One region of the Pectobacterium sp. 1950-15 genome, then DNA from elsewhere that is predicted to be linked to it. Evidence: predicted binding sites of a transcription regulator. Region 1 holds the regulator's gene; each other region holds the start of a gene.
What was found. The regulator PurR, encoded in region 1, represses purine synthesis genes. The targets are predictions, from matches to a motif close to CANGCAAACGTTTGCNTG.

Region 1 (7,778 bases):
TGCCACACGGGCTAGGTTTTAACCAAATGAGGGTTTTTGATAATATTTGCTACAAAAAAAGCCACTTCTCGTGCTATTTACTCCTCTGTTTATACGCAATTTAAGCGCACTATTATATTCTGAAAAAAAGAGTAAAAAGAGTGGCATGCTACACTTAGCCAGACCATAATTTATTGGTATAACACTGCGTCGGCCGCGGCTGTGCCAGCCCGACATATTCGCGATTAAGGAGTTTGTATATGATGAAGCGTTTACTTGTGGTTACCCTTGCAGGTATCACGCTGGCTGGTTGTGCTAATACCAGTACACTTTCAGGTGATGTTTACAGTGCGTCTGAAGCTAAACAGGTGCAGACCGTGACCTACGGTACAATTGTTTCCACGCGCCCGGTTCAGATTCAGGCGGGAGAAGATTCCAACGTGATCGGCGCGCTCGGCGGTGCTGTTCTGGGTGGTTTCCTGGGTAACACTATCGGCGGCGGTTCCGGTCGTAGTCTGGCAACAGCAGCGGGCGCAGTAGCCGGCGGTGTAGCAGGTCAAAGCGCCACAGGCGCACTGAACCGCACGCAAGGCGTAGAACTGGAAATTCGTCGTGATGACGGCAGTACCATTATGGTGGTACAGAAACAAGGCGATACGAAATTCAGCGTAGGTCAACGCGTTGCTATGGCCAGCAACGGCCGCAATATCACCGTTTCCCCACGGTGATGCTGTGTGACGCTCGCCACGGTCTGTGGCGAGCGTCACAACGAATAATCAATTCCCGGAATGAATAACCAATAACAGATACTGGTAATATTACCGGGATTTAATTCTCCCTCTGCGTAACCCAAATTTAGCTACGCTTGATTTTCATGTAATGCCAATATATTTTTCTCAAGGCGCGCAACCAGCAGCGCTAATTCATCAACCTGCTCCGGCGTAATTCCAAATAATACTTCATTACGTGTATGACTAATTACGCCATTGACTGCCTGTATGATCGGCTCTGCTGATTCGGTCAGCATAATACGTTTTGCCCGACGATCGTGCGCACAAACATGGCGAGTGATTAACCCTTTCTCCTCAAGCTGATCCAGCGTTCGGACTAATGAGGGTTGCTCAATGCCTATCGCTTTGGCCAATTGAATCTGCGATTGACCAGGGGGTAAATGGTATATGTTATGCAGCGTAACCCAATGCGTCTGGGTCAGCTCAAGTGGTTTTAATCGATGATCGACCAGCGCACGCCACACGCGCACCAGACGGGCTAAATCAGATCCTAATGGCAATTCCATCACCTCTCCTTATTGTTAGCACGCTAAGTTATATCCCTGGATTGCAATCAACTCTGATTTATAAAATAAGAAACGACTTTATTGTTGTAAAAATAGAACCATCAAAGAATAGATTCTATCAAATAAAAGTCTTTTAAAAATGATCTCGGGCTTATTTTATTCAATCGAACGCTCCTGCGTTGCTTAAACAAAATTCCACGTAAATAGATCATCTAAGACAAGATGACTTAAAACAACGATGGCTGACGGGATTCTGCTGGCGTATCGGTTTTCTCTGAACGCTGTGAGCGTTTCATTCTCTGCCGACACAAACGCAGTACATCCTGTTTCTGCGCATCACTCATTTGGCCCCAACTAAAGCGCTCATGACGACTGCGAAAGCAACCGCGACAATACCCGCCTTCATCCGCCTGACAAATACCACGGCATGGATTAGGGACAACAAAGAGTTCAAGTTGCTCTGGCACAACACCTCCCGCTACAACTCTATTTATTGAAGCCCTGTTCTTTACCGCTGGCAAGCCCAAACGGACAGTCACAATGAAAATAATTAGGTAACCATTGTAATAACTGACGATTTTTTTTACACGCCAGGCGGTCTAAAAATGACCCAACGCGCTATTTACCCCTCCTGTTAGTACGTTTTAACACAAACCTCACCATAGTGTCGCATTTTTAGCATCATCCCAACAGCTTGGACTCGACAGAGCCACAACGCTATACTTCCCTTTTGTTGCACTTTTTAACGAGGACACTATGCGTTTACTTCACACCATGCTGCGTGTTGGCGATTTACAACGTTCTATCGATTTCTATACTCAGGTTCTGGGAATGCGCGTGCTGCGCACCAGCGAGAATACCGAATACAAATACACGCTGGCTTTTGTCGGTTATACCGAAGAGAGCGAAGGTGCAGTTATCGAACTGACCTACAACTGGGGCGTCGACAGCTATGATCTGGGCAACGCCTATGGTCACATCGCACTGGGCGTCGACGATGTTGCCGCAACCTGTGAGCGTATCCGCAAAGCGGGTGGCAATGTCACGCGCGAAGCTGGCCCGGTCAAAGGCGGCACAACCGTCATCGCGTTCATTGAAGATCCAGACGGCTATAAAATCGAACTGATCGAAAACGCCCACGCGGGTAACGGCATCGGCCACTAATCTCTGGTCATTCCACAGGTGCTGCATCGGCACCTGTTCTCTCCCTTTCTTCTGCCACCTCCGCCGTTTGAACGGCAACAGCATGCTGCATCTCCAGTCAAAATTTGCAATAATGCGCGCTGCGTTTTGCTAACAACTAAGAGACAAATGGCTGATAAAAGTGATCTGAACGCCCTGAGCGGCCGTTTTCGTGGGTTTTACCCGGTAGTGATTGATGTTGAAACCGCCGGATTTAATGCGAAAACCGATGCCTTGCTGGAAGTTGCGGCGGTAACATTAAAAATGGATCAAGACGGTTGGTTACAGCCAGATGAAACGCTACATTTTCATGTTGAACCATTCGAAGGCGCGATCCTCGAACCCGCCGCGCTGGCGTTTAACGGCATTGATCCCACCAACCCGCTGCGCGGCGCCGTGAGCGAATACGATGCGCTGCATGAAATTTTCAAAGTCGTGCGTAAAGGGATCAAGGATCAAGGCTGCAACCGCGCCATTATCGTGGCGCATAATGCCACCTTCGATCACAGTTTCATGATGGCGGCAGCGGAGCGCTGTAGCCTAAAACGCAACCCATTCCACCCTTTCGCCACCTTCGATACCGCGGCACTCAGCGGGCTGGTGTTAGGCCAAACCGTCCTTGCTAAAGCCTGTATTACTGCGGGTATTGCGTTTGACTCCAGCCAGGCACACTCCGCGCTGTATGATACCAATCAGACAGCATTGCTGTTCTGTGAGCTGGTTAACCGCTGGAAACGTCTGGGTGGGTGGCCGATTGCGCTGGAAGAAAATTCGCTGGAAGACGCGTCAGCTGAAGACTGAAAAAACGGGAAAGCCAGAGATCAAAAAACGGGTGCCATAAGGCACCCGCTGGAAGGATTTACGCTCGCATCGTAACAACATTTGGCATCGTCATTACGTCAAAAGAAAGCATTACTCTTGATCGGCCTGCTGCGCTTTGTATTTGTCGGCCGTTTCTTTGATCAGCGGTTGCAGTTCGCCACGCTGAAACATTTCAACCACGATATCACAACCGCCAATCAGCTCACCGTCAACCCACAGCTGCGGGAATGTCGGCCAGTTCGCGTATTTTGGCAGCTCAGCGCGAATATCCGGGTTCTGTAAAATATCAACATACGCAAAACGCTCGCCGCATGCAGACAACGCCTGAACCGTTTGTGCGGAAAAACCGCAGCTTGGCAATTTCGGGGAGCCTTTCATGTACAGCAGAATCGGGTTTTCAGCAATTTGGCGCTGAATTTTTTCAATTGTCGGTGTCGTCATCTTCTTGCTTCCTTAAATCTTATAGGATGGCTAACGCCCAAAACGCTAGCCATGAGCCGCCGTCAGAGATACTACGACAGCGACATTGACTCAGTGATATTGTACCGATGCCACTAGCCACAAAAAAACGCCATTTTTTGTAAGGGTATTTTCCCTGCAAGTTATTCGCCCTTGATGAAATCAACACCAGAAAGCGTTGATAAATCAATCAAAAAAACAACTATTAACGTTTTTTCACTATTCTGTATGAATAAAGCGGCCATGCCCACTTTTTTATGCCGCCGTTTTCAGGAATACTGTGCGGATTGAGCGAGTTAAGGATTATGTTCGGTCACTTTTATTATGCGCTTGTTTATTACTCTTTTTATATTATTTTTCAGCAATCTATCCCTGAATGTCGTTCAGGCTGCGCCGCATACCCCGCATTCAGCGCCGAAGAAAAGCACCGCTGAAGAAACCAATAAGAAAAGCCGTCAGACAAAGGGTAATGCCAAATCACCAACACCGATCAAAAGCAAAAAACCAGAACCTACCGCAGCTAGCACCAAAACCAAACCCCGCAGCGCGAACAAATCAACAGAAAAAAAGCCGTCCCGGACGCAAAGTAGCACGCCCGCGCTAGTGAAAAAAAATCTCAAAAAGCTGAAGCCTGAAGAAGATAAACAGACAACGGCACAGGCCAGAGTCAAAACCGGGCTGAAGAAAACCGCGCTCAAGGGAAAAACGGATAAAAATCCAGCGCCCACTGAAAAAGGAATGGCACTGAGCGCAGCGCATAAAAAACGTTATCAACATGCCAAAACGACAGCAATGAATAAGCTGATGAGCCAAATAGGCAAGCCTTACCACTGGGGCGGCTCATCTCCTTTTACCGGATTCGACTGCAGTGGACTGGTCTATTATGCGTATAAAGATGTCGTTAAGATCCAAATTCCACGCACTGCTAACGAAATGTATCACCTACGTGATGCCGCTCCGATTAAAAAGAGCGAACTGGAAAGCGGCGATCTGGTGTTCTTCCGCATCAATAATCGTGGCGCGGCCGATCACGTCGGGGTTTATCTGGGAGAAGGGAAATTTATCCAGTCTCCGCGTACAGGTTCAGATATTCGAATCAGCAAGCTGAGTGAAGATTATTGGCAGGAACACTACGTTGGCGCGCGTCGCGTGGTCACACCGCAGACAATTCGTTAAAAGACAGGTTGTACGTAGTAAAGAAAAACGATGTGAAGAACAGCGACTCGGACACGTTTATGCAGCATAAACGTGTCCGAATACCTCACCGGTGCAAAGACACCGTTCGGTTAGTTCAGCACCGCAATAAAACTAAACGCGATGATGACAGCCAACGAGCCAACGGTTGTCAGCAAAGACATCTTCAGATCTGTATCCATAAACCACTCCTTATTAGCGAATAAATTTAGCTGAAAATTTCACCTGAAAGCGTCATCTGAAAAAAGACACCGCCATTCACAGCCGAACCCATTTAGGCAATTAAATCTACAAATAATAGGGTTATTACGATTCTTTCATAATTCCAGTGAAAAATCTCGGACGAATGCATCACTAATAGTATAAATTAGCCCTTTCCCTTTCATGATAAATCGGACACAATCCGCTGTTTATGAAAGCGCTGCGTATCAGTCGAAAAACGTCAACCCAGATCCCTTCGGTATAACATTCGGCATTCTCCTTCTGAAATCCTGTTTTTTAGCTTAGAAGAAGAACATTAAACGTAGGCAAACGATTAACAATATACTTACGTCTGTAACAGGTAAGTTCAGGAGTCATTTTTAGATGGCAACGATTAAAGATGTGGCAAAGCGTGCTGGCGTTTCTACCACAACCGTATCGCACGTGATCAATAAAACACGTTTCGTCGCCGAAGAGACTAAGGCAGCCGTCAGGGCGGCAATCAAAGAGTTGCACTATTCGCCCAGCGCCGTCGCCCGCAGCCTCAAAGTTAATCACACCAAATCAATCGGTTTGCTGGCCACATCCAGCGAAGCCCCCTATTTCGCTGAGATCATCGAAGCCGTCGAAAACAGCTGCTATGCCAAAGGCTACACGCTGGTACTGTGTAATTCGCATAACGACATCGGTAAACAGCGCGCTTATCTCTCCATGCTGGCGCAAAAACGCGTCGACGGCCTGCTGGTAATGTGCGCCGAATATCCACCTGAGCTGTTGGCTATGCTGGAAGATTATCGCAGCATCCCAATGGTCGTGATGGACTGGGGCCAGATGCACAGCGATTTTACCGATACGATTATCGATAACGCCTTTGAAGGCGGTTATATGGCAGGCCGCTACCTGATCGAACGCGGCCATCGGGATATTGGTGCCATTCCCGGTATTCAAGAACGTAACACCGGCAGCGGACGCTACCTCGGCTTTTTAAAAGCGCTGAAAGAAGCCGATATCACCGTGCGTGAAGAGTGGGTTGTTCAGGGCGATTTTGAGCCGGAATCCGGTTATAAAGCCATGCATCAAATTCTCGCGCAGAAACAGCGGCCAACGGCCGTATTCTGCGGTGGCGACATTATGGCGATGGGCGCCATCTGTGCGGCAGACGAACTGGGTCTGCGCGTGCCGCAAGATATTTCGGTGATCGGTTATGACAATGTGCGCCACGCGCGTTTCTTTACGCCTGCGTTGACCACCATCCATCAGCCGAAAGAGCGTCTGGGGCAGTCCGCCTTTGCGATGTTGCTGGATCGTATTACCAGTAAGCGGGAAGATGCGCACGTCATCGAAGTACACCCGACGCTGATTGAGCGCCGCTCGGTCGCAGACGGCCCTTACCTCGACTATCGCCGCTAGCCACAAATTCTGTACAGACAATTTTCTTATTCCTGTCTGCTTTCCCTCCCTGCTTCAGCCAATTCCCTTGTATGCTGGCTGAAGTAGTTCTAAATTTAATACCGCGTTTCATTTTCTCTGGTGATAGTCGATACGTCGGCTGCGATAAGTGCTGTCCAGTATGTTTTACGATACTTTTACATAAAGTTAAGGAGACATGATGGGTTTACCTTATACAGAAGAATGGGATGACGATATCGCGCCCTGGTTCCACATCGTGCAAGACATGTTGGATGCAGCGGATATCACCATCAACGGCCCCCGCCCTTTTGACATCCGCGTGACCCATCCCGATTTTTTTAAACGCGTTATGCGCGAGGGATCGCTGGGACTGGGAGAAAGTTACATGGATAGCTGGTGGGAGTGTGAACGGCTGGATATGTTTTCCCATCGCGTCCTGCGGGCGGGGCTGGAGGCTAAATTACCCCGTCGCCTGCACGATCTCACGAGGGTCGCCCTCTCCCGCGTCACGAATTTGCAATCCCGCAGGCGTGCTCAGGTTGTCGGTAAAGCCCATTACGACTTAGGTAATGACCTCTTTACCCTGATGCTGGATCCTTATATGCAATATTCCTGCGCTTATTGGAAACAGGCACAAACGCTGGAACAGGCGCAGGAAGATAAACTCGCCATGATCTGCGAAAAGCTCCAGCTCACATCGGAGATGACGCTGCTGGATATCGGCTGCGGCTGGGGTGGGCTTGCCGAGTTCGCGGCGCGTCACTACGGCGTTTCGGTTTATGGCATCACCATTTCCAAAGAGCAGCAAGTGCTGGCACAGCAGCGCTGTCAGAATCTGAACGTCACCATTGAACGACAGGATTACCGCGATCTCGATCGGCAATTTGACCGCGTGGTATCGGTTGGCATGTTTGAACACGTCGGGCCGCGCAACTATGACCGCTATTTTCGCGTCGTACGGCGTAACCTAAAGCCTAACGGGCTGTTTCTGCTACATACCATCGGGGCCAATAAGACCGATCCGCATGTCGATCCCTGGATTCATAAATACATCTTCCCCAACGGCTGCATCCCCTCCATACAGCACATTGCGAAGGCGAGTGAGCCTTACATGGTGATGGAGGACTGGCACAATTTCGGGGCCGATTACGATCGCACATTAATGGCGTGGCATACGCGCTTTCAGCAAAGCTGGCCACAGCTTTCTACACGCTACCCTGTCCGTTTCCGCCGG
Region 2 (7,778 bases), on a different contig from region 1:
TAAATCACCAATCCCACCAGATTTTAACAAATGCACGAGAAACATGCGGCAAAGTGATAGCCCGCCTGTGGTATTACCATTAATCCCCTCTGTCTATATTTTAACTTTTTTGAAACGTAAAGCAGGCATTGCTGAACCGTTTAAATGCGCAAATAGTGAGTTTTAATTCATAAAATGAGAATTTTTATTCATCAAAAAAGAGAGGGTTCCCCACCCACCCTCATCATGGTCAACACCGTTTTTACAGCAGGGATAAAGAGATAATAAAAGGGAGTAAACCCAAAGAGGTACTCCCCCTCCCACATCCCTCACCGATCTTCTCCTGATCAGGGGCTTAATCAAGGAAAGGTAAAAATTTTGATGTAGCGATAGTTTTTAATTATCAGACTATAAGAAATCAGTGCAATCTTGCGCACTTACCACTATTCTCTGGCAAACGGTAGGTTTTTTCTTATTTTAAGAAATATGGCACCGTAAAAATAAAATTACATAAACGTACAGTCACTAATACGCGTGTTCGTTCACACCGTGTTTTTTACTTGCACTGGCAGAGGGTTAAATTTGATGGATAATCAACAAACGGACGGCACGCTAAAACGTGGTTTGAAAAACCGTCATATTCAGTTGATTGCCTTGGGTGGCGCGGTAGGTACTGGCCTCTTTCTTGGTATTGCGCAAACAATCAAAATGGCAGGGCCATCGGTCCTGCTAGGCTATGCGATTGGCGGGCTGATCGCGTTTCTCATTATGCGTCAGTTGGGCGAGATGGTGGTTGAAGAGCCGGTAGCCGGATCGTTCAGCCACTTTGCCTATAAATACTGGGGCGATTTCGCTGGATTTGCATCGGGATGGAACTACTGGGTGCTGTATGTTCTGGTCGCGATGGCCGAGCTCAGCGCCGTGGGAATTTACGTCCAGTATTGGTGGCCAGATATTCCGACCTGGGTGTCCGCTGCCGTGTTCTTCCTGCTGATTAACGCCATCAATCTGGCAAACGTCAAAGTCTACGGTGAGATGGAGTTCTGGTTTGCCATCATCAAAGTCGCCGCGATTATTGGCATGATCGTCTTTGGCGGCTGGCTGCTGCTCAGCGGCACGGGCGGGCCGGAAGCCACTGTGACCAACCTGTGGGCGCAGGGCGGGTTCTTCCCGAACGGCATGCTCGGCCTGGTGATGGCGATGGCTGTTATCATGTTCTCATTTGGCGGCCTGGAACTGGTGGGGATTACCGCCGCAGAAGCGGATGACCCAGAGAAAAGCATTCCACGCGCGACCAATCAGGTGATCTACCGCATCCTGATTTTCTACATCGGCTCGCTCGCTATCCTGCTGTCACTTTACCCGTGGGGCAAGGTTGTAGAAGGCGGTAGCCCATTCGTCATGATCTTCCATGAACTGAACAGCAACGTCGTGGCGACGGTGCTGAACATCGTGGTACTGACCGCAGCGCTGTCCGTTTATAACAGCTGTGTGTACTGCAACAGCCGCATGCTGTTCGGTCTGGCGAAACAGGGGAATGGGCCGAAAGTGCTGGAAACTGTCGACGGCCGTGGCGTTCCGGTTGTCGCTATCGGTATCTCCGCGCTGGCGACAGCGCTGTGCGTGCTGATCAACTACCTCATTCCAGGTAAAGCCTTCGAGCTGTTGATGGCGCTGGTCGTGTCCGCGCTTGTGATTAACTGGGCGATGATCAGTCTGGCGCACCTGAAGTTCCGTGCGCAAAAAGACAAAGAAGGTGCGGTGACCAAGTTTAAGGCGCTGTTTTACCCGCTGGGTAACTACCTCTGCCTGCTGTTCCTGGCTGGTATACTGGTCATCATGTTCCTGACACCGGGCATTCAGATTTCCGTTCTGCTGATTCCAGTCTGGCTGGTGATTCTGGGCGTGGGTTACTTCATCAAAAAGAAAAACCAGGCGAATTAAGTCGTTACAGCGTTTACCCCGTCCTTTTCCATGGCCGACTCTGTCGGCCATTATTTTTCCTACCAACCCACAACAAACATCACACCAACGCACCGTATATCGTCAAAATCGCGACCACAACCACCAGCACCAGCGTCACCTTTTTAGCCAGCGTCACGGCGGCTTTCGGTGTCTCTACGGGCTCAATGTGGGGTTCACGCGCGAGAGAAAATTGGGCCAACTGCGTTAACACCCAATATTGCGAGCTGCGAAAATCTCCCAGCGAGGCGAACCAGGCGGGCAGCGCCTTTTCGCCATGCCCCAGCAAAGCGTAAGCGGCACCGGCCAAACGCGCAGGAATCCAGTCAAGCCAATGCAGCAAGCTATCAACACCAGACTGCGCGCGCTCCAGCGGAGTATGGTGGCGAGCAAGCCAGGTCTGTCTGGCGCGCAAAAATGCATATCCCATCAGCGCAATCGGCCCGTATGGCCCGGCTGCGATGAACCAGAACAGCGGGGCTAAATAAAAGCGGAAATTGATCCACAGCAGCGCGTTTTGCAGCTCTTTCAACTGCTCGCTTTCGCTCGTGCCAACGGGCAGACCGTGAATCAACGCCAGTTCTGCCGCCATTTCCCGACTGGCATCCGCCTCACCGCGCTGCGCGGCCTGCAAATAGCGCCGATAGTGCTGACGAATTTCACCCGCGCCAACGCACATCAGGCTGATAACAATCCACAACAGAAGAGAAATCAGGCCGAACAAAATGCCGCTGGTGAGCCATAGCAGCCCCGCCACGATGCCCATGCTGCACAATGTCAGGAACAGCGTTTGAAATAAAGACGGGGATGAAACGTGCCGGAACACGGCTTCAAGTCGATGATCGATCTGCCAGTGCTCCCCCTGTTTGAACAAGCGCTCCCAGGCCAACGTAAGCAACAGTGTAAACAGCGTCATTAATCTAGGCTCCCTTTGTTCTCTGTTCAGTTTTCTTGTAGCTGACGATGATAGCCATCCCAGTCAAATGCCGGGCCGGGATCGGTTTTACGGCCCGGAGCGATGTCGCTGTGTCCGGTAATTCGCGATAAAGTGATGGGGTAAACCCGCATTAATAGGCGTGTAATCGCCACCAGAGAGTGATATTGCTCCATGGTAAAAGGCAGCGTATCCGTCCCTTCCAACTCAATGCCAATAGAGAAATCGTTACAGCGTTCGCGACCTTCAAACACCGACACTCCGGCATGCCAGGCACGCTGATCGAACGACACATACTGCGTAATTTGCCCGTCGCGGCGAATCAGGCAGTGTGCCGCAACGCGTAAATGAGAAATATCAGCGAAATAGGGATGCGCGGTGGGATCCAACGTCGCCGTAAATAGTTGATCAATATAGGGGCCGCCAAACTCGCCGGGCGGCAGACTGATATTGTGGATCACCAGTAAGGAAGGCACCTCATTATTCGGACGGCCATCATAATGTGCTGAAGGCGTGTGTGTAATGTCGGATAACCAGCCATTTTCCAAAAGCATCGGCGATAACCTCGCATCGTGTCGTTTGCCGGCTGAATCAGGCGAAAAATCAATTTCAGGAGTAAAAACAACGTCAGTGTAAAAACAATTGTAGCCAAAAGTCCTTGTATCCAAGATACCATGTTTCGCGCCATCCTATCTATCCAACCGGATATCAATAGGTTTTACCATTCGTTTTGTGATGTTACCTTCGCTTTCCTGTCTGCATCCTCTCCTAACACCCTTTTCGTCAGGTGAAATCCCCAACACCATAATGTGATTAAAATCACATTACAAATGTAATAGCGCAATAAAAGGCAATCGTTTTCGTGCATTGCGTCTATTTTTACTTAAAATGCATGACAAAATTATCTTCTGATTTTTTTAGATATTACCAAAACTTATTCCGCGCTCTTACGCACGACGTAAATAACGTCTAACACAATGGTACTTAACATGAAGAAAACTTTCGCAGCAGGCGCTTTGCTCGCACTGTCATGCTCAATGCCTGTTCTTGCCGACAGCAATAAAGCCGAATACCTCTCCGACTGGTGGCATCAGAGCATTAACGTCGTCGGCAGCGCCCACACACGTTTTGGACCGCAACTGAACAGTACGACCTATCTGGAATACGAAGCGTTTGCGCGTAAAGACTGGTTCGATTTCTACGGCTACGCCGATGCGCCAAAGTTCTTTGGTGGCGATCCCGCTAGCCGCGGTATTTGGGACAAAGGCTCTCCGCTGTTTGTCGAGATCGAACCACGCTTCTCCATTGATAAACTGACAGGAGCTGACCTGAGCTTTGGTCCGTTTAAAGAGTGGTACATCGCCAATAACGTTATTTACGATCAGGGTCGCAACAGCGGTTCACGCCAGAGCACCTGGTACATGGGCTTAGGCACCGATATTGATACCGGCACCGACCTGTCTCTGTCACTGAACGGCTATGCCAAATACCAATGGCAAAACTACGGCGCCGCTAATGAAAACGAGTGGGACGGCTACCGCGTAAAAGTGAAATACTCTTACCCACTTGGATCAATGCTGGGCGGCAACGTCTCGTATATCAGCTTCACCAATTTCGATTTTGGCTCAGAGCTGCGTGATAAATCGAATGCAAGCCGCACCAACAATTCCATTGCCTCCAGCCATATTCTGGCGCTGGGCTACGACCACTGGCACTACTCTTTCGTCGCACGTTATTTCCATAACGGCGGTCAATGGGCTGATGGCGCAGAACTCAATTTCGGCAAAGGCCCGTTTGAAGTGAAATCTACTGGCTGGGGATACTATCTGGTCGTCGGTTATAACTTCTAAAACCGCATGTCCCTTTCCGGTGGCCACGGATGTTCGCCGGAAGGTTAATAACAGTAACAGTTTGAATTGTAATAATTATTCATTCTGGATGTCCTGATATAAACAAGGTAGCATAGACATCCGAATCCCCCTTCGGAGTTTTGTCATGTCAACGCGTCGCTACAGTCAGGAACAACGCCAACAAGCCTTGCTTGCTCGTATTGCACAAGATATCCCCGCCAGTGTGCAACTGGCATTGCGTGAAGATTTAGGTGGCATCGTCGATGCTAATCAAGACATTACCGCGCTTCTGTTACCCGACAACGAGACCGTCAGCGCACGCATTATCACGCGTGAAGCGGGCATATTCTGCGGTGCGCGTTGGCTTGAAGAAGTCTTTTCTCAATTGGGCAACACGACAACGATCGTCTGGCACGTCGCCGATGGCGATGCCATCACCCCCAACCAAGCGCTATGTGACATCACGGGGCCGGCCAAACAGCTTCTGACCGGCGAACGCACGGCGCTGAATTTCCTGCAAACGCTGTCAGGCGTCGCAACGGAAGTCAGCCGCTATGTCGCGGTATTGCAGGGAACGCGCACTCGGCTGCTGGATACACGTAAAACGTTGCCAGGACTGCGAACCGCACTGAAATACGCCGTATCATGCGGCGGTGGAGATAACCATCGGCTCGGCCTATCCGATGCTTTCCTGATCAAGGAAAACCATATCATCGCCGCTGGCTCAATCAAAAATGCGGTCGAAAAAGCACAGTCTCTGCGCAGTGATGTTCCGGTAGAGGTTGAGGTCGAATCACTGGATGAATTACAGCAGGCGCTGGACGCAGGTGCCGATATCATCATGCTGGATAATTTCAGTCTGGATAACATCCGGGAAGCCGTTAACACCACACAAGGCCGCGCACTGCTGGAGATATCCGGTAATGTCACCCTCGACACGCTGCGTGGCTATGCGGAAACCGGCGTGGACTATATCTCGGTGGGGGCGCTCACCAAGCACGTACAAGCGCTGGATTTATCCATGCGTTTTATCTAAGCGTTTTTTTCTTTCCGACGAGGTGCCCTCTCGCACCTCGTTCTCGTTTATTTATCTCATATTTCCCCATAACACCGTCACGATACGATCTTCCTGCCCTGCGCAAATGTTCTGCCCTGATAGCAAGAAAATTGCGCCTCTGCTCGCAAAAAATTTTTCAACGCTCTGCAAATATCTAAAAACATGTCGTAGCGCTTTCCTATTTTCATTTCCTCCGCTAGCCAGCCTTCACACCCTTTTCTATGCTGCCAGCCGTCCGTATGTATTTATGCGCCACCCTATTTATGCGCCACAACAGGGAAATCAACATGACCACACAACAAGGATTCACACTGATTGAACTGATGATCGTCATTGCGATCGTCGCCATCCTCAGCGCCATTGGCGTTCCCGCCTATCAAGGCTATCTGCAAAAAGCGGCGCTGACGGACATGCTGCAAACCATGGTGTCTTATAAAACACCGGTCGATCTCTGCGGTCTGGAAAATGCCGCCTTTACCGCCTGTAGCGCAGGTAATCAGGGGATTCCAGGCAGTAAATCTTCACGCTATGTCAGCGCCGTTAGCGTCGCCCAAGGGGTAATTACGCTGACCGGACAATCCACTCTGCAAGGGCTACGCGTTATTCTGACGCCAATGTGGGATAGCGAAACCGGCGCCTCACGCTGGACGAAAAACTGTGCCACAGATAACGGCGCAGAGAGCCTGCAAGCCGCTTGTCAGGACGTTTTCCGTTTCGATAATACGGCAGGTTAATCATGACAGACTCCTCCTCCGCCTCCGAGCATACGCTCAGCGAACTACAGACACTGTGCCGACGTTATCAGGCATTATTGCTTAGTCTTGATGAACAAACGCTGTCGGTCGCCGTCACGACATCCCCTTCGGCAGAGATGATTGCCGCGCTGCGTTTTGCCAGCAATCGCCGCATTATGGTGGAGCAATGGCCGCAGGCCAGAATGGAACAGCAGCTTAACCCCGTGAACGCCGTTGCCGAACCCGCAGAAACCTACCATGCCAGCACGTATCACAACAGCACCGGGCAACAGGATCATGACGACGACTCCCCCGTTGCACAATTTATCCATCAAACGCTGCGTCTCGCCGTTCAGCGTCGTGCCTCTGATATCCACTTTGAGCCCTTACCAGACAGCTATCGCGTGCGGCTGCGCATTGATGGCGTGCTACAGGCCATATCCGCCCCGCCTTCCGAGCTGACAAACCGTATTACCGCGCGGCTGAAAATCATGGGCAAGTTGAACATCGCCGAACGACGATTGCCGCAAGACGGCCAGTTCAGCCTGATGCTGGATCAACAAGCCTACTCGTTGCGCATCGCTACGCTCCCTGTGCAGCAGGGAGAAAAAGTCGTGTTGCGTATTTTGCAAACGCACCAGCAGGAACTGGTGCTAGATAAACTCGGGCTTACCGCAAGAGCATTACAGCAGGTGATTAACGTGCTGAGTGCTTCACAGGGGATGCTGTTAGTTACGGGCCCGACAGGCAGTGGAAAAACCGTCACGCTTTACAGCGCGATACGCTGGCTGAACGAATGCAGCCGCAATATCTGTAGCGTAGAGGATCCCATCGAGATCCCCTTGCCGGGCATCAACCAAACGGCAATCAATCCCAAAGCTGAACTGGGATTTGGCCGAGTCTTACGTGCGCTGCTGCGGCAGGATCCAGACGTCATCATGATCGGCGAAATACGCGATGCCGAAACCGCAGAAATTGCGGTCAAAGCCGCGCAAACCGGCCATCTGGTCATGTCCACGTTGCACACCAACTCTGCCGTCGAAACGCTGACTCGCCTCAATCATCTGGGTATCCCCGGTTATCTGTTAGCCGCAGCACTAAAACTCATCATCGCACAACGCCTTGTGCGGCGGTTATGCCCACACTGTAAGGCGCCGGGAGAACCACTGCTTTCGCTGCCAAACGACGTATGGCAAGGGCCACTACACCATTGGCAAGCCCGCGGCTGTAGCCACTGTTTCTCTGGCTACTATGGCCGCGTC
Region 3 (7,778 bases), on a different contig from region 1:
GCTGACGCTATCCAGCGGGCAGCAGCAGCGCTTGGTGATCGCCCGGGCGATCGCCATTGAGCCGGAAGTGCTGTTGTTAGATGAGCCGACCTCCGCGCTCGATCCGATTTCGACGCTGATTGTTGAAGAGCTGATGGGAACGTTAAAGCAGCATTTCACGCTGGTGCTGGTGACGCACAACATGCAGCAGGCGGCCCGCGTGTCGGATTACACCGCGTTTATCAATCAGGGTAAGCTAATTGAGTACAACCGTACGGACGATCTGTTTACCTCGCCGACGCAGCGCCGCACCGAGGATTATATTACCGGGCGTTTTGGGTGAAATTTTCATCAAACCGCTGCATTTAAAGAGCTTAAAAAAATTATGGATACCGTTCATCAATTGTCCGTGCCATTTGAAAAATTGATGATAAAATGCGCGCAAATTTTTTGACTCTGGCAAGTGGCGGGTAAGATGAAATTTAGCACCATGAACGAAGGCGAAATTATTACCGAGCTGTGCCGGAGAATAAAAGACGCCAGAATCCAGCAGCGCTTATCGCAGGTTGATCTTGCCGAGAGAGCAGGGCTGGGGATTGCGACGATCAAACGTGCTGAAATGGGCGAATCCATTACGCTCAGCAGCCTGCTTTCCATCCTGCGTGGGTTGAATCGTCTGCACCAGATTGAAGGCGTGCTCTTTGACGCCGAGGTGGAGTCTTTCCATGCGCAGATCAGCGGTGAGAAAAAACAGACGCCGCTGCGTATCAGAAAGAAAGCTGCGGCCTTTCCCGCCAAGGCACTCGCGAAGCATGAAAATATCAAGAAGCCAGCGAACAGCACTGTGGACTGGTACATCGCGGCGGCCGAAAACAATATTGTCTGGTCACTGCCTGAAAGCGATAAAAAATAAAGGGTTAATGCAAATGCATTAACCCCTGCGTATCATCCCCCTGATTGTCGCGTTAATCTGCCTGGCATTTAACGCGACAAGGCCAGTTGTATCATTCGCACAGCACGACTTTAATCGCCAATCCCCCGCGAGACGTTTCACGGTACTTGGCATTCATGTCTTTGCCTGTTTCATACATGGTTTCAATCACCTTATCGAGCGATACGCGTGGTTCGCTGGCGCGGCGCATTGCCATTCTTGCGGCGTTGATGGCTTTCACGGAGGCAATGGCGTTACGTTCGATACACGGCACCTGAACCTGGCCCGCGACCGGATCGCACGTCAGCCCCAGATTGTGCTCCATGCCGATTTCCGCTGCGATGCATACCTGCTCTGGGTTGGCACCGAGGAGTTCTGCCAGACCGGCCGCGGCCATTGAGCAGGCCACGCCAACTTCGCCCTGACAGCCCACTTCAGCCCCGGAAATAGACGCATTCATTTTGTAGAGCATACCGATAGCGCCAGCTGCCAGAAAATAGCGCAGGTAAGATTCCGGCGTGACCGGTTGAACGTAGCGATCGTAATAGGCCAGCACGGCAGGAATAATGCCGCACGCGCCGTTAGTTGGTGCAGTGACCACGCGTCCGCCTGCTGCATTTTCTTCCGACACGGCCATTGCGAACATGTTAACCCAGTCCATCGCATCCATCGGATCGTTAGAAAAACGATCATTGATGAACAGCAGGCGATGCAGCGCTGATGCCCGGCGGGGAACGCGTAACGGGCCGGGCAACACACCTTCCGTATTCATGCCGCGATGCATACAATCCTGCATGGTTTTCCACACGTCGGCAAAATAGTGCTCAAGTGCTTCCCGGCCATGCATCGCAATCTCGTTTTTCAGGACGATAGCGGATAACGACAGGCAGTGATCGTGACAATGTTGCAGCAGCTTCTGGGCAGAAAAGAACGGGTAGGGTGCGCTTTCTTCTGCCAGATTGGGTTTGCCGAAGTTTTCCTGATCGACGACGAATCCGCCCCCGATGGAGTAATACGTTTTGCTATAAACCTGCTCTTGTCCGCTATAGGCGCGAATGGTCATGCCGTTTTCATGCAGCGGCAGGTTCTCCGGTTGGAAACGCAGAGACGTTTCCAGCGGGAAGCTGACCTCATATTGACCGTTGAGTATCGGTAACCGCTGAGTGTCTTTCACCTGTTGAATAAACGCCGGAATGCTATCGATGTTTACGCTATCTGGCAGGTTACCGGCTAGCCCCATAATGATAGCGATATCGGTGTGGTGACCTTTTCCCGTCAGGGAGAGCGAGCCGTAAATATCAACGACGATGGATGTCACCGATGAGATAAGCGCGCGGTTCACCAGATCGTCGGTGAACATTTTGCCCGCTTTCATTGGGCCGACGGTGTGAGAACTGGACGGACCGATGCCGATTTTGAAGATATCAAATACGCTGACCATAGCGATTTCCTTAAAAAAAACGCCGCATACCCGTCATACTTCAAGCCGCATGTGCGTTGGCTTCCCCACTCACCCCAGTCACTTACTTGTGTAAGCTCCTGGGGATTCATGTGGTCGCCGCCTTCCTGCAACTCGAATTATTTAGGGTATGACTAAAAATAACGTATCGGCGTTAAATTAGTGTCGGGGGCTTACAGCAGATCGCGCAGGCTGTAAACGATGGCGGAAATAGCGATCAGTCCCATCAGGGTGACGAAGACGTTACTGATGTGGCCGCTGTATTTCTTCATTGCAGGGACTTTCTGAATAGCATACATCGGCATCAGGAACAGCAGACACGCGATGATCGGGCCGCCCAACGTTTCAATCATGCCCAGAATGCTTGGGTTCAGCGTCGCGACAATCCAGGTCGTGATCAGCATGAACAGCGCAGTGAAGCGGTTCAATTTGGTATGGGAAATGGTTTTGCCTCTGCTGCGCAGGGATTTCACGATCATGCCGTTAAAACCTTCGCCCGCACCCAGATAGTGGCCCAGGAACGATTTAGAGATCGCGATGGTGGCAATAACCGGAGCCATATAACCAATGACCGGGTTGTTAAAGTGGTTCGCCAGATAGGACAGAATGGAAATGTTCTGTGTTTTCGCTTCCATCAACTCAACTGGAGAAAGGCTCAGTACGCAGCTGAAGACGAAGAACATAACGGTCAGGACCATCATGATGTGGCTGTAAGACAGAATGCGTGAGCATTTTTTCTCTGCGTCATCGCCATACTCTTTACGTTTGGCAACGGCAAAGGAGGAGATGATCGGCGAGTGGTTAAAGGAGAAAACCATCACCGGAATAGCCAGCCATAATGTCGCCAACAGACCGTTGCCCGTGACGCTGGAACTCAGAGAAATGTTTTCAAAAACAGAGGTATTCCAGTTCGGAATTAAATAAAGCGCCAGCAACATCAGCACGGCAACAAAAGGATAAACCAGAATGCTCATTGCCTTAACGATCATTGCTTCACCGAAGCGAACAATAAACATTAGCCCGAGAATCAATATTAATGACAGCACGGCACGCGGCGGAGAAGGTAAATGCAATTGGTGAGTAATAAAGCTATCTACCGTATTGGTGATGGCGACGCTATAAACTAACAGGATCGGATAAATAGCGAAAAAATAAAGCAAAGTGATTAATTTACCCGCACCAACACCGAAATGTTCTTCAACAACTTCGGTAATATCTTCGCCACCGTTTTTGCCGGATAATACAAAACGGCATAAAGCACGGTGAGAATAATATGTCATCGGGAAAGCAATCAGCGCCATGATAATTAACGGAATTAAACCACCAATACCCGCGTTGATAGGTAAGAATAACACGCCAGCGCCGATGGCTGTGCCATAGAGGCCCAGCATCCAGACGGTATCGCTTTTACGCCATCCTGAAGTCTGTTCTAACACCTGGCTGCTATCTTGAATTGTGCTCATATACTGATTTCTCCTCGGTGAACACATTAATACCCCGTTGTAAGGGGATTACCACATGATGTGGGGTATAAAAATTACAGTATCGGCAAGTTGCCGTTACAGAGTTTAAAAAACGAACGAGACATGTTGCTAATTATGTCAGTAGGTCAATACTGTTTTGTGGCGGCATTCTATATCGTGGTGGTCAGCGAATAATATTGAGGCGATCACAGAAATGAATTGACGGGAAATATTTTAATAAATTTTCGCGCAAATTAAAATATCAATCTTGATACTTTATTTTAAATATTTTTAACGGCTCGTTATTGATACTTTATTTAATTACCGAGTGATAAAAAATGAACAGTAAATAAAATAAAGGGCAGTAGAAATAATAAACGCAATTTTACTGATGTCACGCGGAATGATGGTTTTTCTCTTTTTGACGATGCAGTATCGCGAGCGTGCTTCCTGCAAACGTATCGAATCGCGTTGTCATTAATAGAGGGGTATTAATAGACGGTTATCCGACAGGCGATAACCTGCCGGATTAATGAGCGCTGACCTGTCAGGCGCTGAGTTTTTCTTCTGCCCACGCCAGACCGCTGTGGTACTCCTCGGGTAAGAGAGGCGCCAGCGATTGCAGCGTGCGTTGCAACTGTGCGGTATCCGAGGACGGTAGATTGAGGTGTCCAACTTTGCGGCCGGGACGAACCTCTTTCTCGTACCAGTGCAGATGTACCAGCGGCAGCGTCAGCCAGTCGACATTCACGTCGGTGCCAATCAGGTTGACCATCACCGAAGGCGTTTCGACGACCGGTACCGGCAGCGGCAGGTCGAGAATAGCGCGCAGATGCAGTTCAAACTGGCTGATCGATGCGCCATTTTGCGTCCAGTGTCCGCTATTGTGTACGCGTGGAGCCAGTTCGTTAATGAGCAGGTGGTCGCCGACGATAAAGCATTCCATCGCCATCACGCCCACATAGCCCAGCGCATTCATAATCGCGGACAACATCTGCTCTGCCTGTTGTTGCAGGTGCGGGTCAGGCTGAGGGAAGGCTACGCTGGTGCGCAGAATGCCATCCTGATGCAGGTTGTGGGTGAGCGGGTAGAACACACATTTGCCGTGCGTATTGCGAGCGCCAACCAGCGAGACTTCGCCAGAAAAATTAATGCCTTGCTCAACGATGCATTCGCCGTAGCAGTCCGTGGGCAGCGTCTGCTGTTCGCCGTCGCGCAAGCGCCATTGTCCGCGACCGTCGTAACCACCAACACGGCGTTTAACGATAGCCAATTCACCCAATGAGGCGAAGACGTGTGGCCATTCATCGGCGCTGGCCAGCAATTGCCAGGGCGCAGTCGCCAGATTCAGCGAGTCCAGCAGCTGTTTTTGTGTCAGGCGATCGGCCAGACGGGGGAAAATATCGCGGTTCGCAAACGCGGTGTGCTCGGCCAATTCACGAGTGAGGGCGGTTTCCGGCCAGCGCTCGATCTCGGCGGTAATCACGCTGTTATGAAACGGTACCGATTCCGGTTCAGCATCCAGCCCCACGGGATAAACGGCGATCCCTAATGGTTCGCCAGCCTGACGCAGCATTCTGCCCAACTGACCATTGCCTAATACACAGACCGGTTTCATGCCTCCTCCCGCGGATCGGGATGAGAGAGTACATCATCGGTTTGCGCCTGACGCCAGTTTGCCAGTCGAGTGGCGATGCCACGATCGTGCAGGGCGAGAATTTGTGCGGCCAGCAGAGCCGCATTCGCTGCGCCCGCTTTGCCAATGGCCAACGTGCCGACTGGAATACCACGAGGCATTTGGACGATAGAATACAGGCTGTCTACACCGCTCAGCGTTGAGCTTTGTACCGGCACGCCAAGCACGGGAACCAGCGTTTTCGCTGCCAGCATCCCCGGCAGGTGTGCTGCACCGCCTGCGCCAGCGATAATCACATCAAAACCATTCTGTGCCGCTTGTTCTGCAAAGCTGAACAGCTTATCCGGCGTCCGGTGTGCGGAAACGACTTCGGTATGAAAAGGAATGTTCAGCGTGGTGAGGATTTCCGCAGCAAACTGCATGGTGGCCCAGTCACTCTTTGAACCCATGACGATGGCAATTTTAGCCGGGGCAACGTTGGATGACATGCCTGTAACGCTCCTGTTGTTGTACCTGTAATTGTACGTGTTCGTGACGCGTTCGCGTCGGCCAGACAGGGAGGGTCTGACGTTGAGGGCGTAGAGCATATCACGCCATTATGGCGAGGAAAACGGTTGCGTATGCGGAAATACTGGGGGAATGAGGTGAGAGGCCGTTAAGTCAATGGCTGGAAACGCATTAAAATGGGAAGGAAATCAGTTCGATATTTTGTGGCGTGACCTTAATCATCGACCCTTCTTTATGCCAGGCACCCAGAACAGCGCGACGGCCATAAGATTCGCCGAGATTGACCTGATGAATGGCGGGGCGGTGTGTGTGGCCATGGATCATCGTCTTCACCTGATAATGCCGGAGGCGTTCAAGCACGGCATCGTGATTAACATCCATAATCTGCTGCGATTTTTTCTGGTTTTCCTGCTGGCTGGTCGCACGCATCTTCGCCGCGATTTTCACGCGTGATGACAGCGGTAATAGCAGAAAGAGTCGCTGAATGAACGGGTTGTGGACCCGGCGACGGAATTGCTGGTAGTGATGATCGTCGGTACACAGCGTATCGCCATGCAGAATAAGGATCTTCTGGCCGTAGAGATCGAGCACTGTTTCCGTTGGCAGCAGCGTCATCCCACTTTGTTTGGCGAAACGCTTACCGATCAGGAAATCACGGTTGCCGTGCACGAAATAGCAGGGAATGCCGCGCTGATGTAAGGCATACAGTTCCTCGGCGACAGTCGCATGCAATGGCTGGGGATCGTCGTCACCAATCCAGGCATCGAACAGATCGCCAAGAATGTACAGCGCATCGGCATGAATCGCATCATGGCGTAAAAAACGCAGAAAACCGGCGGTAATCGCCGGTTCATGAATACTTAAATGCAGATCGGCAATGAACAGCGTTGCCATGCAGGTCGGATTATTCGCTGACCGTTACGTGGGTAATTACCACGTCTTCTTTCGGTACGTCCTGATGCATGCCGCTGCGGCCAGTAGCTACGCCTTTGATTTTATCAACGACGTCCATACCTTCGGTGACTTCAGCGAAAACGCAGTAGCCCCAGCCATCAGCACGCTCTGAACGGAAGTTCAGGAAATCGTTATCAACAACGTTGATAAAGAACTGGGCAGTGGCAGAATGCGGATCGTTAGTACGAGCCATTGCCAGCGTGCCACGCGCGTTTTTCAGGCCGTTGTTGGCTTCATTTTTGATTGTCGCGTTGGTTTCTTTTTGATCCATACCGGGAGCGAAGCCGCCGCCCTGGATCATGAAACCATTAATCACACGGTGGAAAATCGTGTTGTCATAAAAACCGCTGCGGCAGTAGTTCAGGAAATTTTCTACGGTAACCGGCGCCTTGTCTGCAAACGTATTAATAACGATATCGCCGTGGTTGGTATGAAGCGTAATCATAATAATGAACCCTAGATAGCCTTAGTGATTAAGAGTGCTGTTCACAAAAGGCGGTGAACAGCAAGAGCGCTGTTATAGCATAACTGGTCGATTGAGTCAGTACTTCGCGCTTACTGCACCGCTATTGGCGGTTTGATGGATGAGAAAATCGTATAAAAAGGTTTACTACTCTGATTTTGGTAGGCGTCAAATAATATGTGCGCTGAAGAATAGTGCGCAATAAGGCGTTAATCAGGCAATAGGGACTTTTAAAAACAAATAAATTGATCAAAATATAAGATAATAGTTAATTAATTTGAATAAGATTTTTATTGCCCCAGATCAATGTTTTGCGTAATCAACGTGTTCTTTTTTTTCCGCTCAGATTAATCTGAGAGTAATTCTTATTCCTCATAAATAACTCT

Region 2: the regulator PurR is predicted to act here: its motif matches at 3,723-3,740, upstream of WCT94_RS19250 (nucleoside-specific channel-forming protein Tsx).
Region 3: the regulator PurR is predicted to act here: its motif matches at 6,072-6,089, upstream of purE (5-(carboxyamino)imidazole ribonucleotide mutase).

What each region holds. Positions count from the first base shown of each region.
Region 1 is NZ_JBBBQR010000004.1:144,004-151,781, forward strand. Features, by position in the region: gene WCT94_RS06405 (glycine zipper 2TM domain-containing protein) at 240-707, shown strand; gene slyA (transcriptional regulator SlyA) at 839-1,276, opposite strand; gene WCT94_RS06415 (DUF1289 domain-containing protein) at 1,504-1,743, opposite strand; gene gloA (lactoylglutathione lyase) at 2,033-2,440, shown strand; gene rnt (ribonuclease T) at 2,588-3,259, shown strand; gene WCT94_RS06430 (Grx4 family monothiol glutaredoxin) at 3,371-3,721, opposite strand; gene WCT94_RS06435 (C40 family peptidase) at 4,064-4,915, shown strand; gene cydH (cytochrome bd-I oxidase subunit CydH) at 5,026-5,115, opposite strand; gene purR (HTH-type transcriptional repressor PurR) at 5,519-6,544, shown strand; gene cfa (cyclopropane fatty acyl phospholipid synthase) at 6,744-7,778, shown strand, end outside.
Region 2 is NZ_JBBBQR010000023.1:39,431-47,208, reverse strand. Features, by position in the region: gene WCT94_RS19265 (amino acid permease) at 565-1,923, shown strand; gene ampE (beta-lactamase regulator AmpE) at 2,003-2,857, opposite strand; gene ampD (1,6-anhydro-N-acetylmuramyl-L-alanine amidase AmpD) at 2,884-3,429, opposite strand; gene WCT94_RS19250 (nucleoside-specific channel-forming protein Tsx) at 3,865-4,725, shown strand; gene nadC (carboxylating nicotinate-nucleotide diphosphorylase) at 4,871-5,761, shown strand; gene ppdD (prepilin peptidase-dependent pilin) at 6,070-6,516, shown strand; gene gspE (type II secretion system protein GspE) at 6,519-7,778, shown strand, end outside.
Region 3 is NZ_JBBBQR010000020.1:60,088-67,865, forward strand. Features, by position in the region: gene pstB (phosphate ABC transporter ATP-binding protein PstB) at 1-322, shown strand, start outside; gene WCT94_RS18450 (helix-turn-helix domain-containing protein) at 455-892, shown strand; gene WCT94_RS18455 (L-serine ammonia-lyase) at 984-2,351, opposite strand; gene WCT94_RS18460 (HAAAP family serine/threonine permease) at 2,543-3,832, opposite strand; gene purK (5-(carboxyamino)imidazole ribonucleotide synthase) at 4,380-5,450, opposite strand; gene purE (5-(carboxyamino)imidazole ribonucleotide mutase) at 5,447-5,956, opposite strand; gene lpxH (UDP-2,3-diacylglucosamine diphosphatase) at 6,147-6,869, opposite strand; gene ppiB (peptidylprolyl isomerase B) at 6,880-7,374, opposite strand.